One region of the Agromyces larvae genome, then DNA from elsewhere that is predicted to be linked to it. Evidence: predicted binding sites of a transcription regulator. Region 1 holds the regulator's gene; each other region holds the start of a gene.

Evidence for each region. Region 1 encodes HrcA, which represses chaperone genes, less so after heat shock. Its sites were predicted from a motif close to TTNGCACTCGNNNNNNNCGAGTGCNAA; they were not measured.
Region 2: the regulator HrcA is predicted to act here: its motif matches at 2,801-2,827, upstream of groES (co-chaperone GroES).
Region 3: the regulator HrcA is predicted to act here: its motif matches at 2,574-2,600, upstream of MTO99_RS11450 (Hsp20/alpha crystallin family protein).

The regions. Positions count from the first base shown of each region.
Region 1 covers NZ_CP094528.1:821,058-826,327, reverse strand. The annotation lists gene MTO99_RS03790 (HIT domain-containing protein) at 41-403, opposite strand; gene MTO99_RS03785 (16S rRNA (uracil(1498)-N(3))-methyltransferase) at 430-1,164, opposite strand; gene dnaJ (molecular chaperone DnaJ) at 1,186-2,286, opposite strand; gene hrcA (heat-inducible transcriptional repressor HrcA) at 2,330-3,352, opposite strand; gene MTO99_RS03770 (DUF4870 domain-containing protein) at 3,535-3,963, shown strand; gene MTO99_RS03765 (DUF4870 domain-containing protein) at 4,062-4,484, shown strand; gene MTO99_RS03760 (PadR family transcriptional regulator) at 4,611-4,970, shown strand; gene MTO99_RS03755 (permease prefix domain 1-containing protein) at 4,984-5,270, shown strand, end outside.
Region 2 covers NZ_CP094528.1:2,108,248-2,113,517, forward strand. The annotation lists gene MTO99_RS10245 (ABC transporter substrate-binding protein) at 1-937, opposite strand, end outside; gene rarD (EamA family transporter RarD) at 1,317-2,258, opposite strand; gene groES (co-chaperone GroES) at 2,418-2,714, opposite strand; gene MTO99_RS10260 (class I SAM-dependent methyltransferase) at 2,864-4,051, shown strand; gene MTO99_RS10265 (DUF4190 domain-containing protein) at 4,067-4,723, opposite strand; gene MTO99_RS10270 (DUF4190 domain-containing protein) at 4,734-5,270, opposite strand, start outside.
Region 3 covers NZ_CP094528.1:2,348,517-2,353,786, forward strand. The annotation lists gene MTO99_RS11440 (acyl-CoA dehydrogenase family protein) at 1-929, opposite strand, end outside; gene MTO99_RS11445 (aggregation-promoting factor C-terminal-like domain-containing protein) at 1,086-1,979, shown strand; gene MTO99_RS11450 (Hsp20/alpha crystallin family protein) at 2,056-2,490, opposite strand; gene MTO99_RS11455 (hypothetical protein) at 2,652-3,218, shown strand; gene MTO99_RS11460 (ATP-binding cassette domain-containing protein) at 3,226-5,270, shown strand, end outside.

The DNA of each region.
Region 1 (5,270 bases):
GTCGGGCGACTCGGTGGCGGGCTCAGCGCCCGGGTCGGGTTCAGCCGCCGGCAAGCGTGCCCTCCTCGAGTCCTCCGGCGAGCACGTGGGCGTGCACGTGGAAGACGGTCTGGCCGGCCGCGGGGCCGGAGTTGAAGATCAGTCGGTAGTCGCCGTCGGCGAGCTCGGATGCCACGCCCTTCGCCACCTCGACCAGTTCGACGAGCAGGGCGGGGTCGCCCGCGGCGAGCTCGGCGACATCGCGGTAGTCGCCCGATTTCGGCGTCACGACCACGTGCACCGGCGCCTGCGGCGCGATGTCGTGGAACGCGATGACGCGCTCGGTCTCGGCGACGATCCGCGCGGGGATCTCGCCGGCGGCGATGCGCTCGAAGACGGTGGGCCGGTCGGCGGTGTCGGTCATATCACCCCATCGTAGCGAGGGAACCCTCACCACCGGCCGAGCGCGGCGCTCAGCACCGCGATCGCGGCCGGCCCGGCGGTCGAGGTGCGCAGCACGGATGCTCCGAGCCTCACGGGTTCGGCGCCGGCGGCGACGAGCCGGTCGAGCTCGGCCGGGGCGATGCCGCCCTCGGGGCCGACGACGAGCGCGAGGTCCCGTCCGTCGGGCTCGAGGTCGGTGAGGCGGACCTTTGCGGTCGGCTCGAGCAGCAGCATCCGCTGGCCGTCGAGGCGCGCCGGGAGCTGGGCCGTCGTCGCGGGCTCGTCGACCTCGGCGAGATACGACCGGACCGACTGCTTGGTCGCCTCGCGCACGATCGCGGCCCACCGGGCCCGGCCCTTCTGCGCCTTCTGCCCCTCCCAGCGCGACACCGAGCGCGCGGCGGCCCACGGCACGACCCGGTCGACGCCGAGCTCGGTGGCCGCCTGCACGGCGAGCTCGTCGCGGTCGCCCTTCGCGAGCGCCTGCACGAGGGTGAGCCGCACCGCCGGCGGCTCCTCGAAGACGACCTCGTCGACCTCGATGACGAGTTCGCGCGGCCCCGTCGATGCGACCGGACCCGACACGATCGTGCCGCGGCCGTCGCCGACCGCGACGCGCTCGCCGACCCGCACCCGGGCGACGGTCACGGCGTGCCGCGCCTCGTCGCCGGACAGCTCGACGACGGCACCGGGCGCGATCGCCGCGGCGTCGAGCCGCTCATCGAGGTACAGGTTGCTCATCGAGGCATCCGATCGTCTCGCTCAGCCCAGGAACCGGTCGCGCAGCCGCGCGAACAGCCCCTGCTGGAAGTGGCTGAGCTGCGGCTTCTGCGGCTTGTGCGCCTGCGCGAACTGCTCGATGAGCTGCCGCTCCTTGTGCGAGAGCTTGGTCGGGGTGACCACCTGCACGCCGATCTTCAGGTCGCCGCGGCCCGACCCGCGCAACCGCGTGACGCCGCGGTCCTTCACCGTGATCACCTCGCCGGCCTGCAGCCCCGGCTTCAGCTCGACCTCGACGTCGCCGTCGAGCGCCGGGATGGTCGTCGTGGTGCCGAGCACCGCGTCGGTCATCTGCACCTCGACGGTGCAGAGCAGGTCGTCGCCGTTGCGGCTGAACACGTCGTGGTTCTTGACCTTGATCTCGAGGTAGAGGTCGCCGTTCGGCCCGCCCGCGGGGCCGGCCTCGCCCGAGCCGGGCATCTGCAGGCGCAGCCCCGTGTCGACGCCCGCGGGGATGTCGACCGGCACGGTGCGGCGCGCGCGCACCCGGCCCTGACCCTGGCAGGTCACGCAGGGCGTGGCGATGATGGTGCCGTAGCCGCGGCAGGTGCCGCAGGGGCTCGAGGTCATCACGTTGCCGAGCAGCGACCGCACCGTGCGCTGGATCTGCCCGGTTCCGTGGCAGATGTCGCAGGTGACCGGCGAGGTGCCCGGCTGGCAGCACGACCCGTCGCACGTCTCGCACAGCACCGCGGTGTCGACCTCGAGGTCGCGGTGGGTGCCGAAGATCACCTCGTCGAGGCCGACCTCGACGCGGATCAGCGCGTCCTGGCCGCGTTCGCGGCGGCTGCGCGGGCCGCGGGTCTGGCCGCCGCCGCCGAAGAACGTCTCGAAGATGTCGCCGAACCCGCCGAAGCCCTGCGCGCCGCCGAACCCGCCCTGGCCGCCCAGGTCGTACTGCTGGCGCTGCTTCGGGTCGCTCAGCACGTCGTAGGCGTGCGTGACCTCTTTGAATCGTTCGGATGCCTCGGCGCCCGGGTTGACGTCGGGGTGCAGTTCGCGGGCGAGGCGGCGGTACGCCTTCTTGATCTCGTCGGGGGTGGCGTCGCGCGAGACGCCGAGGACCTCGTAGTGGTCTGCCACGGAGGGCGGTTCCTTTCGATCGGATGCGGCCGCGGGCCGCGGGTCAGTGCTCGCCGAGGGCGCGCGACAGATAGCGCGCGACGGCGCGAACGGCCGCCATGCTGGCGGAGTAGTCCATCCGGGTGGGGCCGACGACGCCGAGTCGCGAGATGTCGCGTCCGGGGACGGCGAACGAGGTGGAGACGACGGATGCCTCGGGCAGCCCGAACGGCGCGTTCTCGCGGCCGATGCGCACCGCGATGCCGTGCGGGTCGGCCGCCATCTCGCCGAAGAGGCGCAGCAGCACCACCTGCTCTTCGATCGCCTCGATGACGTCGAGGATCGAGCCGGAGAAGTCCTGCTCGGTGCGCACCAGGTTGGCGGCGCCGGCGACCACGAGGCGTTCGCCCCGCTGCGCCCGCGCCTGCTCGGCCAGCGTCAGGGCGAGCGTGTGCAGCACCGCGGCGTGCCGGGGGTCGGCGCCCTCGATCTCGCCCGAGAGCACGGCGGCCGCATCGCTCATGGTGAGGCCCGCGGCGACGCGGTTGAGCCGGACGCGCAGGTCGCCGAGCGTCGCCTCGTCGACGTCGTCGGCGAGTTCGGCGAGCCGTTGCTCGACCTGGCCGGCGTCGGTGATGAGGATGCACAGCACCCGCGTCGGGGCGAGCTGGACGAGTTCGACATGGCGCACCCGCGCGCTGTGGAAGCTCGGCACCTGCACCACGGCGAGCTGGTTCGTGAGCTGCGCGATGAGCCGCACGGTGCGGCTCAGCAGTTCGTCGAGGTCGCCGGCCTCGCCGAGGAAGGTCTCGATGGCGTGGCGCTGGGCCTGGCTCATCGGTCGCAGCTCGGAGAGCTGGTCGACGAACACCCGGTAGCCCTTGTCGGTCGGGATCCGCCCCGACGAGGTGTGCGGGGCGGCGATGAGCTCTTCCTCTTCGAGGATCGCCATGTCGTTGCGGATCGTCGCGGCCGACACGCCGAACGCGTGCCGCTCGACGATCGCCTTGGAGCCGACGGGCTCACGTGAGGCGACGTAGTCCTGCACGATGGCGCGCAGCACCGCGAGACCTCGTTCGGAGACCATGCGTCCTCCCGTTCCGACGGATTGGCACTCGACGTTCCTGAGTGCCAATCCTATCGCGACGTTCAGCGTCTGCACCGTTGCCGCATTCCCCGGCGCGGCGCTAGCTTTGCACCGTTCGCCGCCGAGGACCGGCGCGGACGCCGCTCCCCCGGCGGCTCACCTCGCAGCCTGAAAGGCACCCCATGTCCGACCAGAACCCCGCATCCGACCCCGACGCGCCGGCCCCGGCCGCGCCCGGTCAGTACGCGCAGCCCGCCGCTCCCCTCACGCCCGAGCAGGACGTGCAGTGGGGCTCGCTCGCCCACCTGGGCGGGATCCTCGGCTTCCTGCCGTCGCTCATCATCTGGCTCGTCTTCAAGGACCGCGGCCGTTTCACCGACACCGAGGCCAAGGAGGCGCTGAACTTCCAGATCACGCTCACGATCGGCGCGGTCGCCCTCTGGGTCCTCGTGACCGTCATCACGATCGTGACGTTCGGGTTCGGCGCCCTGCTCAGCTTCCTGATCTGGGTGCCGTGGATCCTCGGCGTCGTGTTCTCGATCATCGCGTACCTGCGCGCCAAGGACGGGCAGCACTACCGCTACCCGTTCGCCGTGCGACTCATCAAGTAATCCGGCCCGGCACGCCGGGCGGAGGTCTTCCCCCCGGCGTGCCGCTCTGGAACTATGGCGATGTACCCCCGCGAATGCGGGCATCCCGAAGGAGCCTCATGTCAGACGCAACGCCTCCGACCCCGCCGCCTCCGCCCGGCCCTCCGACCCCGCCGGCCGGCCCGCCGCCCGGAAACCCCTACCAGCAGAGCCAGCCGCTGAGCCCGTCCGACGAGAAGCTGTGGGCGACGCTGATCCACATCGGCGGCATCCTGTTCGGGTTCCTGCCGGCGCTGATCGGCTACCTCGTCCTGAAGGACAAGGGCCCGTTCATCCGCGGGCACTCGGCGACCGCGCTGAACTTCCAGATCACGCTGCTGATCGCCTACGTGGTCGGCTGGGTCCTCGCGTTCGTGCTGATCGGGTTCCTGCTGCTGGCCGCGGCCTGGGTCGCGTCGATCGTGTTCGGCATCATCGCCGCGGTGAAGGCCAACCAGGGCCAGCCGTACGTCTACCCGGTGGCGATCAAGTTCGTGAGCTGATCCGCCCGGCTACGGCCTGACCGAAGCCCGCCCGCCCGTGCCATCGGGCCGGCGGGCTTCGTCATGTCCGGGGCGCTCCTGCGTGTGTCTTGCAGGTTTAGTAGTTGATCAGATACAGTACTTGTCATGACAGACCACACCGTGCCCGTCGACGACGCGTTCGCCGCCGACCTGCTGCGCGGTCACACCGACACGATCGTCCTCGGCGTCCTGCGCCGCGGCGACCGCTACGGCTTCGAGATCTACAAGACGATCCGCGATGCCACGGGCGGTCGCTACGAGATCAAGGAGGCGACCCTGTACGCCACCTACCGCCGCCTCGAACGCGACGGGCTCGTCGAGTCGTACTGGGGCGACGAGACGCAGGGCGGGCGTCGCAAGTACTACCGCATCACCGACGCGGGCAGATCGGTGTACCGGCGCAACGTCACCGCGTGGGTCGCCACCCGCACGATCATCGACTCCCTGCTCGAGACGAGCGACTGAAAGGCTCCGAATGATGGCCACCGACAACATCCACCGCCTGCTCGACGAGGCGTTCGCGGGCATCGCGTCGACGCCCGACGTGCAAGACCTGAAGGAAGAGATGCGCTCGAACCTGGTCGCGCGGGTCGCCGAGCTCGAGGCCGCCGGCATACCGCCGCAGGATGCTGCGCATCGCGCGATCCGCGAACTCGGCGACATCCACGCCCTCGTCGAGGCCGAGTCGATCGCGACGGCGCCGCCGGCCGTGCGACCCAGCGCCGAGCTGTTGCACGCGCGCTACCGCGTGCGCCCGAAGCCGGC
Region 2 (5,270 bases), 1.3 Mb from region 1:
GCTCGGCCGTGAAGTCCGAGATCGAGTCGATCGAGAGACCGGGCAGGGTGCCCTTCGCACCGGCGAGCGCACCCGCCGGGAACTGGTCGCCGAAGTTCGACAGGTTGCCGTCGACGAAGTACAGCTTGTCGGACGGGTACTGGCCGAACAGGCTCGGCAGGATCGTCTTGACCTCTTCGAACGTGATCAGGGCGATCGCGTCGGGGTCGGCCGCGAGCAGCTGGCTGATCTGCGAGTCGAACGTGGTGTCGCCCGTGTTGTACGTCGGCGCGGCCACGACCTCGCCGCCGGCGGCCTCGAAGGCCTCGGTGACGTACTTCGCGAGACCGGTGCCGTACGAGTCGTTCAGCACGAGGATGCCGAGCGTCTGAGCACCGTCCTCGGCGATCAGGTTGCCGAGCACCTCGCCCTGCAGCACGTCGGACGGCGCGGTGCGGAAGTACAGCCCGTTGTCGTCGTACGTGGTGAACGCGTCGGAGGTGTTGGCCGGCGAGAACTGGATGACGCCGGCGCCCACGACCTGGTCGATGAACTGCAGCGACGTGCCCGACGACGCGGCGCCGATGATGGCCGAGACGTTCTCGTTGAGGAGACGGGGGATCTCGGTCTCGTAGGCCTTGTTGTCGGTGTCGCCCGAGTCGCCGAAGACCACGTCGAGCGTGAGGCCCGAGGTCTCGGCGTACTCGTTGATCTGCTGCGCCGCGTACGCCACGCCCGCCTCTTCGGGCGGACCGAGGAACGCGAGGTTGCCGGTCTGCGGAAGGGCGGTGCCGATGGTCAGCGCCAGCTCTTCGCGAGGACCCTGGGCATCCTCGGTCGACTCGGGCTCGCCGGTCGCGCACGCGGACAGGAGGAGGGCGCTCGTCGCAGTGAGAGCGACTCCCGTCCAGACCTTGCCGCGCGAGCGAGCGGGCCGGGACTTGCCGAATACGCTCATGTTGCTCCTTGGGACTGAAGGATGAATCGAATGCCCGTCGAAACGGGCCGTGGATCGACAGTATGCGGCGCTTCCCCTGCAAACAATGCAAACCCGGTCACAACCGCGTAACACCTGCGATTCCGTGACCGTATCGTCACCAGAACAGGGGCCGACGCCGATTTCGACGCACGAGATCGCCGTCGGACGCAAGGATTCTTCATCTGACGGAGCTCCCGGATCGAGCGCTCCACCGGCACCTCCGACACGCGGCGCAACATACGGCGGCTCGGTGCATCTCGCCGGAGTTCCCCGCGTCGAGCATCACCCGCAAGCCGGCGTGCGGAAGCTCGTCCTGGACGTACGCCCGACCGGCCCCGTCGCCGTTCGGGCGCCGGCCTCACGCGGGCTCGATCACGATCCGGCGCGCGGCGCGCGCCCCGCGCACGAGGTCGAAGGTCAGGATCACGAGCGCCACCCACACCAGCGCGAACCCGATCCAGCGCTCGAGCGGCATCGGCTCGCCGAGCACGAACACGCCGACGACGAACTGGATGAACGGCGCGAAGTACTGGATGAACCCCATCTGCGTGAGCGGCAGCCGTCGCGACGCGGCCGCGAACAGGATGAGCGGAATCGCGGTCACCGCCCCGGCGGCGAGCAGCAGCGTGGTGTGCCATGCGCCCGCCGTGCCCATCGTGAGGCCCGTCGTCGCCGCGACCAGCGCGAGTTGCACACCCGCCACCGGCGCGAGCCAGAGCGTCTCGAGCGTGAGCCCCGATACGGCGTCGACCCGCGGCCCCACCCGCTTCTTGATGAGCCCGTAGAAGCCGAACGAGAACGCGAGCACCAGCGCGATCCAGGGCAGCTGCCCGTAGCCGATCGCGAGCACGAGCACCGCGACGAGCGAGATGCCCACCGCGACCCACTGCGTCACCGTGAGCCGTTCGCGCAGGACGAGCACGCCGAGGAACACCGTGACGATCGGGTTGATGAAGTACCCGAGCGCGGCCTCGACGACCTGGTCGGTCATGGCGGCGAAGACGTAGGTCTGCCAGTTCACGAAGATGAGCACGCCGGCCAGCCCCATCGTGAACACGATGCGCCGATCGCGCAGCAGCGCGAGGAACGGCCGCCACGTGCGCGCGACGGTCATGACGAGTGCGCAGAACACCAGCGACAGGAGGATGCGCCACGCCACGACCTCGACCGGACCGGTCGGCGCGAGCGCGATGAAGTAGATGGGGAGGAACCCCCAGAGCACGTACGACCCGATGGCGAACAGGAGCCCGCTGCGGCTCACGGTGGGGGTGGCGGGGTCGGGCGACGCGGTCGATGGCACCGGTTCAGCCTACGGGCGCCCACGGACACGACCGGATGCTCCGCCTGCCGTTCCCCGTCGAGATCCCGCCGACCGCGAGGCATCCCGCTCGGCGACCCGGCCGGGAACGGCGAACGGCCCGGATGCGAGGCATCCGGGCCGTTCGAACGAGCGCGTCGACTAGCGCACGACGACCGCGAGCACGTCGCGGGCCGAGAGCACGAGGAACTCCTCGCCGCCGAACTTCACCTCGGTGCCGCCGTACTTCGAGTAGAGGACGCGGTCGCCGACGGCCACGTCGAGCGGAACACGGTTGCCGTTGTCGTCGATGCGGCCGGGGCCGACGGCCACGACCTCGCCCTCCTGCGGCTTCTCCTTGGCGGTGTCGGGGATGACCAGACCCGAGGCCGTGGTCTGCTCGGCCTCGACCTGCTTGATGACGATGCGATCCTCGAGCGGCTTGATGGAAACCGACACGGTTGACCCCTTTTCTAGACGGACTGTCTGACGAAGACTGGTTAGCAGCCTCACAGCGAGAGTGCTAAAGGGAGTCTAGAGAACCTCTGGCACTCGTGCAACGTGAGTGCCAATCAGCGCCCCCCGGCGCGGGCTGCTACCGTACCCGAGTGGACCGCACCGAGCTCGTCGAACTGCTCTCCCCCGAGGGCCTGCGCCTGCTCGACGCCGTGCCCGAGTGGGATTCGAAGGCCGACGTGCTGCGCACCGTCGAGGACCTCCGCAAGCAGGGGCACGCGCCGGCGCTCGTCGCGGCGGTGCTCAGCCAGGCGAAACTGCGCGCCCGGGCCCACGCAAAGTTCGGCGAGTTCGCCGACCGCATGCTGTTCACCGAGGCGGGCCTCGAGCAGGCCACCCGGTTGCGCGTGGCGGCCCTGCACGCCGGCCGGTTCGCCCGCGCCGGCATCGGCCACGTCGCGGACCTGGGCTGCGGCATCGGCGGCGACGCGCTCGCCTTCGCCGCGCTCGGACTCGAGGTGACCGCCGCCGACGCCGACGAGGTCACGGCCGCGATCGCGGCGTTCAACCTCACCCCGTTCCCCCACGCCCGCGTGCTGCACGCGCGGGCCGAAGAGGTACCGCTCGGCGGCATCGGCGGAGCGTGGCTCGACCCCGCCCGCCGGGTCACGTCGGGCGGGCGCACCCGCCGCCTCGCCGACCCCTCCGACTATTCGCCCCCGCTCGACTTCGCGTTCGGACTCGCCGAACGCCTGCCCGTGGGCGTGAAGCTCGGCCCCGGCACCGATCGCGACGTGATCCCGGCCGACACCGAGGCCCAGTGGGTGTCGGTCGACGGCGACGTCGTCGAACTCGCGGTGTGGACGGGGCCGCTCGCCCGACCGGGCATCCGGCGCGCCGCGCTCGTGGTGCGCGGCGACGAGGCATCCGAGCTCTCGGGCCCGGCCGACGCCGAGGACGCGCCCGACGGCCCGCTCGGCGAATACCTGTACGAACCCGACGGGGCCGTCATCCGCGCACGTCTCATCGGCGATCTCGCGCGGGCGAACGGCGCCTGGATGGGCTCGCCCGGCATCGCCTACCTCACGGCCGATCGTGCGTTCGACTCGCCGTTCGCGCAGCGGTTCCGCATCATCGAGCGTCTGCCGGCGGATGAGCGCCGGCTGCGTCAGGCGCTGGCCGAGCGCGGCATCGGCGTGCTCGAGATCAAGAAGCGCGGCGTCGACGTCGACCCGGCTGCGCTGCGCACCCGGCTGAAGCTCAAAGGGGCGGAGTCGGGCACCCTGGTACTCACTCGCGAGCAGGGTCGCCACGTCGCGCTGCTGGTCGAGCGCGGCTGATCGGATGCTCCGCGGTCAGCTCGGCAGCGCGCCGAAGACGATGGCGTAGTACCCGATCCAGACGGCCGAGAACACGAGGCCCGTGAGGCCGGTGCCGATGCCGACGAAGGCGAGGGTACGGCCGTGCTCCTCGCGTCGCAGCCCGAGCACGCCGAAGACGATGGCCGCGATCGCGAGCGGCAGCATCCAGCCGACGAACAGGGAGGCTGCGGCGCCGAGCACACCGAGCACCGCTGCGACCCAGCTGTACACCCGGCGTTGCGTCTCCTCCTCGGCCTCGTCGTCCGAGGCCGCCGAGATCGTGTCGGGGCGGTGCACGATGAGCAGCTGCCCGGTCGGGAGCTGGTGGATGCGCCCGGTGTCGTAGACCTCCTCGAACTCGCGCGAGGGCACCTGCGCCTCGGGGATGGGCGCCTCCTCGACCACGGCCGGGTCGGCACGGAACGTCGGCTCCGCCGGGCGGAACGGCGCCAGCGGGTCGTCGCCGGGGATCTCCCGCGGCGGCACCCGCGACGGCGGTGCGACGGCCGCGTACGGCGGGTCGATCAGCGGCGGCGCTCCGGCCGACGGGCTCGGTTCGGCCGGCGGAACCGGGTGCGCCGCGTCATCGGGCTCCTGCTGAGACGGGTCGGGGGTCCCGCCCGTGGGCGGAACCCCCTCGCGCTCGGTCATCCGCGCGACCTCAGTACGTCGTGTAGGTGCTGAACGAGGCGAACGCGATCGCCCAGAGCAGGATCGACAGCAGGCCGATCGCGATGCCCACGAACCCGAGGATGATGCCGGTGAGCCACATGCCCTTGGCCTGCGGCTCCTTCTTCTTGCCGATGAAGCCGAGCACCACGGCCGCGGCCGGGATGAACAGCTGCAGGATGCCGCCGACGAACGGAATGAACACCACCGCGAGCGAGCCCACCACGCCGACGATGCCCGCGATGAGCGAGATGATGCTGAACACCGGGCTCTTCGCGGCGGGCGCGGCGCCGTACGCGGTCTGGGCCGGGGCGCCGTACGCGGGCTGCGCCGCCCCGTACGCGGGCTGCGCGGGGGCACCGTACGCCGGCTGGGCCGGCGCACCGTACGGCGACGTTGCCGCGGCCGCCTCGGCACCGTACGACGGCGGCGCAGGCGGGCCAGGCGGCGCGACCGGCGGCGCAGGCGGCGCGACCGGCGGCGTCGGCGCCTCGGGGGCGGCCGGCGGCACCGGCGCCTCGGGCACCGA
Region 3 (5,270 bases), 1.5 Mb from region 1:
ACCTCGCTCGACGCGTTCGAACGGTTGCCGAGCTTGTCCTTCAGCCGCTGGATCGCGAACGCGTTGCGCGACCCGTCGGGCCGGATCCGCGGCACGAACGCGCAGCTCAGCCCGCCATCGGTCTGCGCGAGCACGAGGAACGCGTCGCTCATCGGCGCGCTGCAGAACCACTTGTGCCCGGTGAGCACGACCTCGCGACCCCACGGCGTGTCGGCGCCGGTGGGCTCGGCGCGCGTCGTGTTCGCGCGCACGTCGCTGCCGCCCTGCTTCTCGGTCATCGCCATGCCGATGAGCGCCGAGCGCTTGGCCGGTGCCGTTCGCGGATCAGGAATCCCTTGCCGACTCGCCGTCGCCGAGGTGTCCGGGTCCGGCGTGTCGGCGAGGAACTCCTGATCGGCTGAGACGGCGAGGGACGGGTCGTAGTCGCGGCTGAGCAGGCGCGGCATCCAGTCGCCGATGAGGCCGGATGCTCCGAGCCGCAGTGTCGGCACGGCCGCGTGCGTCATCGAGATCGGGCAGGCGTGGCCCGGCTCGACCTGGGCGAGGAGGAAGAACGCGGCGGCGCGGTCGACGTTCGCGCCCGGCCCGGGTTCGGCCCACGCCGAGGTGTGCGCGCCCGCGCCGACGGCGGCCGCCATGATGCGGTGGTACGACTCGTCGTAGTCGACCTCGTCGATGCGCCGGCCCCAGCGGTCGTGGCTGCGCAGCACCGGCGGACGGGTGTTCGCGAGTTCGGCATCGCGCTGGAAGGGCTCGGAACCGACGAGGCGACCGAGCTCGGTCAGGCGATCGGATGCTCCGCCCCGCGCCGGCGAACCGGCCTCCGAGCCCCACTTCGCGACCGCTTCGACGAGCGGCGCGTTCGTCGCGAACTCGTCGATGCCGGCCCGCTCGGGCACCTGGTTCCGGACCTCATGCGTCGTCGCCATCTCCACATTCTGCGCTCGACCCGGCGTCCGTTACCGTCTTGTGACCTGAGCCATCCTCGCGTAAGGTGCACGGGACGACTTGCCCGGGTCGAATCACCCGGGCTCACGAGCAGCACGGGTCGATGCGCCGGCGGGCGCCCGACCCCGGGGGAACGCATGGGGAACAGCACCACGTCGAAGCAACCGCATCGACTCGGGTCGCTCGCACGCGCCGTCGTGGCATCGGCCGCGGTCGCGGGCCTCGCGGTCACAGCGGGCACCGGATTCATGTTGCAATCGACCATCGACGACCAGACGAGACGGGTCGCCGAGACGGCCGCGCTGCGGGCGGCGAGCGAACCCGACCCGGCCCAGCTCGGCGCGAACCGCGACATCCTCGTCGCGCGGGCGGTCGGCGCCGCCGACGAGGCGGTCGCCGGGGCCGAACCCGTGGTCGCCTCGGCCGCGGGCAAGGTCGATGCGGCCGCGCTCACGGCCACACTCGCGCAGCTCGAGGCATCCGAGCTGATGGATCCGGCGCGGGTCTTCGAACTCATCGCGGCCGCGCGGACGCAGGCCGACGACCTGGCCGCCGCGATCGCCGAATGGGATCGCGTCGAGGCCGAGCGCAAGGCCGCCGAGGAGGCGGCGCGCATCGAGGCCGAGCGCATCGAAGCCGAGCGGGCCGCCCGCCAGGCGGCCGGGCAGTCGGCGGCCGGAGGCGGTGCGGGCACCGGCGGAGGCGGCGGCCCGGCGGCGCCCGCGAACCCCAGCGGCGCGCAGCAGATCGCCCGCGAGATGATCGCGGGCCGGTACGGCTGGGGTGACGATCAGTTCGGATGCCTCGTGGCGGTGTGGAACTACGAGTCGGGCTGGAACGTGTCCGCGTCGAACCCGAACGGGGCCTACGGGATCCCGCAGGCGCTGCCCGGCTCGAAGATGGCGTCGCACGGCGCGGACTGGCAGTCGAACCCCGCCACGCAGATCTCCTGGGGCATCGACTACATCGCCGGCCGCTACGGGAACCCGTGCGGCGCGTGGGGGCACATCCAGTCGACCGGCTGGTACTGACCGGCGCGGACGCGACGAGGGCGGGAGCCGTCCGACTCCCGCCCTCGCCCGCGCGGCCGGCCGCCGCGGTACCGGATCAGCCGGCCGTGACCTCCTGCGACTCCGCGCTGCGCAGCGTCGACTCGACCGCGACCTTGCGCGGCTTGGCGCGCTCGGACACGGGGATGACCACGCTCAGCACGCCGTTGTCGTAGTGCGCGCTGATGCCAGCGGTGTCGATGCCCTCGCCGAGGGTGAGCTGGCGCAGGAACGAACCGCTCGGTCGCTCGTGGGCCAGCCACTTCACCTCGGTCTCGCCGCGGAGCGTGCGCTCGGCGCGGATCGTGAGCAGCTGCCCGTCGATGTCGATGTCGATCGAGCCGGGGTCGACGCCGGGCAGGTCGGCGGAGAGCACGTAGTGGTCGCCGTCGCGGTGCAGGTCGATCGGCATCATGCGCGGCCCCTGCCGCGAGTCGAGCATGCTCGCCGCGAGCCGGTCGAGGTCGCGGAACGGATCCCAGGTCATGGCCATCAGCCTCTCCTCTCGTGTGCGGTCGCGACTGCGCGACCGATGGTTCGAAGAGTTGAGTCGCATCGACTCAACTGTGAACGACATTAGCACTCAGCACCCGAGAGTGCCAATGGTTCGCCGAGGGCGATCACCGGCGTCCGCCGCCGCAATAAGCTGGGCGGATGACTGCCCGACCGCTCGCGATCGCCGCCCTCGCTCTCACCGCGCTCGTGCTGAGCGGATGCGCCGATTCCAGCCCGGACACCGCGCCCGAATCGACCTCGACGATCAGCCCGGCGCACCAGGGCGATGACGTCGTCGTCGGCCCCGGCGCATCCGAGGACTGCGCCGGCGTCGCGGTGATCGTCGACGCCGGCGACCTCGACGCGGCCGACGACCCGTCGACCGAAGCCTGCCTCCCCGTCGACGCGCCGATCATCGCAGCCGACGCGCTCGCCCAGGCCGGCGTCACCACCGAGGGCACCGACGACTACGGCGACCAGGTCGTGTGCCGCGTGAACGGCGCACCCGCCGAGACCGACACGATCGTCGCCGACGACGGCACCGAGTACCACGAGACCTGCAGCACCATGCCCGCCGCGTTCGCGTACTGGGCGGTGTGGGTGCGCCCCGCCGACGGCGAGTGGGCGTACGCGCAGGAGGGCCTCGCGACCCAGCAGCTCGCCCCCGGCGATCGCCTCGGGCTCTTCTTCACCCTGAACGGCGAACCGGCGCAGCCCGCGTCGTGACGGGCTGATGCTGCGCTTCCGGCCTGAAGCCCTGCGCACGGCGGCGCTCCTCGCCGCCGTGTTCGTGGCCTTCCGGATCGCCTACCGGGTGCTCTTCGACGGCGCCGGCGGCAGCGGGCCCGTGCTGCTCGATCCGCCCGAAGTGCGCCTGCCGGCACCGTTCGGGCACGTCGTGCTGTTCGGCGCCGTCACGCTCGACGGGCTGTGGCGCGCAGTCGTCGGCGCGGCGCCGATCGCGCTCACGATCCTCGCCTTCGGTGCGCTGAACGCGGTCGTCGACATCTCGCGGCTGTTCGCGCGCGGCGCGCGGCGCGGGCCGGTGCGCGGCATCGCACGGGCGCTCGTGATCGCGTGGGCGACGTTCCCGGGGCTCGCCGACGCGGTGCGCAGCGTGCGGCTCGCGCGGCGGCTGCGCGGCGAGCGCGGGGCGGCATCGCTGCTCGTGCCGGTGTTCGAGCGCACCGTGGAACGCGCGGTCGCGGTCGCCGCGGCCATGGAGGTCCGCGGGTTCGCCGCGGCGCACCGGGTCGAGGGGGCGTGCGAGCGGCCCGTCGAGGTGCGCGGCGCCCGGATGTCACGGGGCGGCGCCTGGGCGCTGGAGGTCGACGATCTCGTGCTCGCACCGGGCGCCCTCGCCCTCGTCGCCGGGCCGACCGGATCGGGCAAGTCGACCCTGCTCGACGGTCTCAGCGGACTGCTCTCGCACGTCGACGGCGGCGACCTCTCGGGCACGGTGCTGGTCGGCGGCGTCGACCGGGCCGCGGTGCTGCCGCGCGACACGGCCGGGTTCGTGGGCGTCGTGCTGCAGAACCCCCGACTCGGGTTCGCCGCCGAGACCGTCGACGCCGAGATCGGGTTCGCGCTCGACGTGCGCGGCGTCGCACCCGTGATCGTCGCGGCGCGGGTCGCCGAGATCGCCGGGCACGTCGGCATCGCGCACCTGCTCGGGCGCGGCATCCGCGCACTGTCGGCCGGCGAAGCGACCCTCGTGGCGATCGCGGCCGCGCTCGTCGAACGCCCCTCGCTGCTGCTCGTCGACGAACCGCTCGCCGACCTCGACGACGACGCACGCGACCGCGTGGTGCGGCTGCTCGACCGGCTCGCACACGAGGCCGGCGTCTGCGTCGTCGTCGCCGAGCACCGGGTCGACGCGTTCGCGGGCATCGCCGACGAAGTCGTGTCGATCGCCGCCGGTCGCGCGGAGGCGGTCGGCGGCGAGCTCCAGCGCACCTCACGGGGGCTCGAGACGGTCGCTCCGCTCCCTCCTCTCCCTCCTCGACCCGCGGAGGGCGGCGGCGGCGCGGCGCTGGTGCGGGTGGCCGGGCTGTCGGTCGCGCACGGCGACCGGGAGGCGGTGACGGATGCCTCGCTCGAGGTCGCGGCCGGCGAGATCGTCGCGCTCGCCGGCCCGAACGGCGCGGGCAAGTCGAGCCTGCTCACCGCGATCGCGCTGCCGCACGATCGCGGCACGGTCGAGGTCGCCGGGGCCGACGTCGCCCGGCTCGACCGCCGCCGACGCCGGCGGGCGGTCGTGCTCGTGCCCGAGGCATCCGACGACCTGCTGCTCGCCCTCACCGTGCGCGAGGAGTGCCGGCGCGCCGACCGGGCCGCGCACGCGCCCGCCGGAGCGACCGCCGCGAGGTTCGCGGCCTTCCTCGGCCTGACCGCCGACTCGCCCGACGCGACGCGACTGCTGGCCGCGCATCCGCGCGACCTCTCGGCGGGTGAGCGACGCGTGCTCGCGCTTGCGCTCCAGCTCGCCGCCGGAGCTCGCGTGCTGATGGTCGACGAGCCGACGCGGGGTCTCGACGCCGACGCGTGCGCGCTCGTCGGCGGCGCGCTGGGCGCGGTCGCCGCCGCGGGCGGCGCGGTCGTCATCGCCACGCACGATGGGGCGTTCGCCTCGGCCGTCGCCGACCGCATCGTGCCGATGGTCGCGGGGCGGGTCGGGGGGCGGGTCGGGGCGGGTGGATCCGCCGGCGCGGCGGACACGACGTCTCGAGACGCGCCGCCGCGTCGCGTCGGCGCTCCTCGACCGGCGGTGGCGGTTCC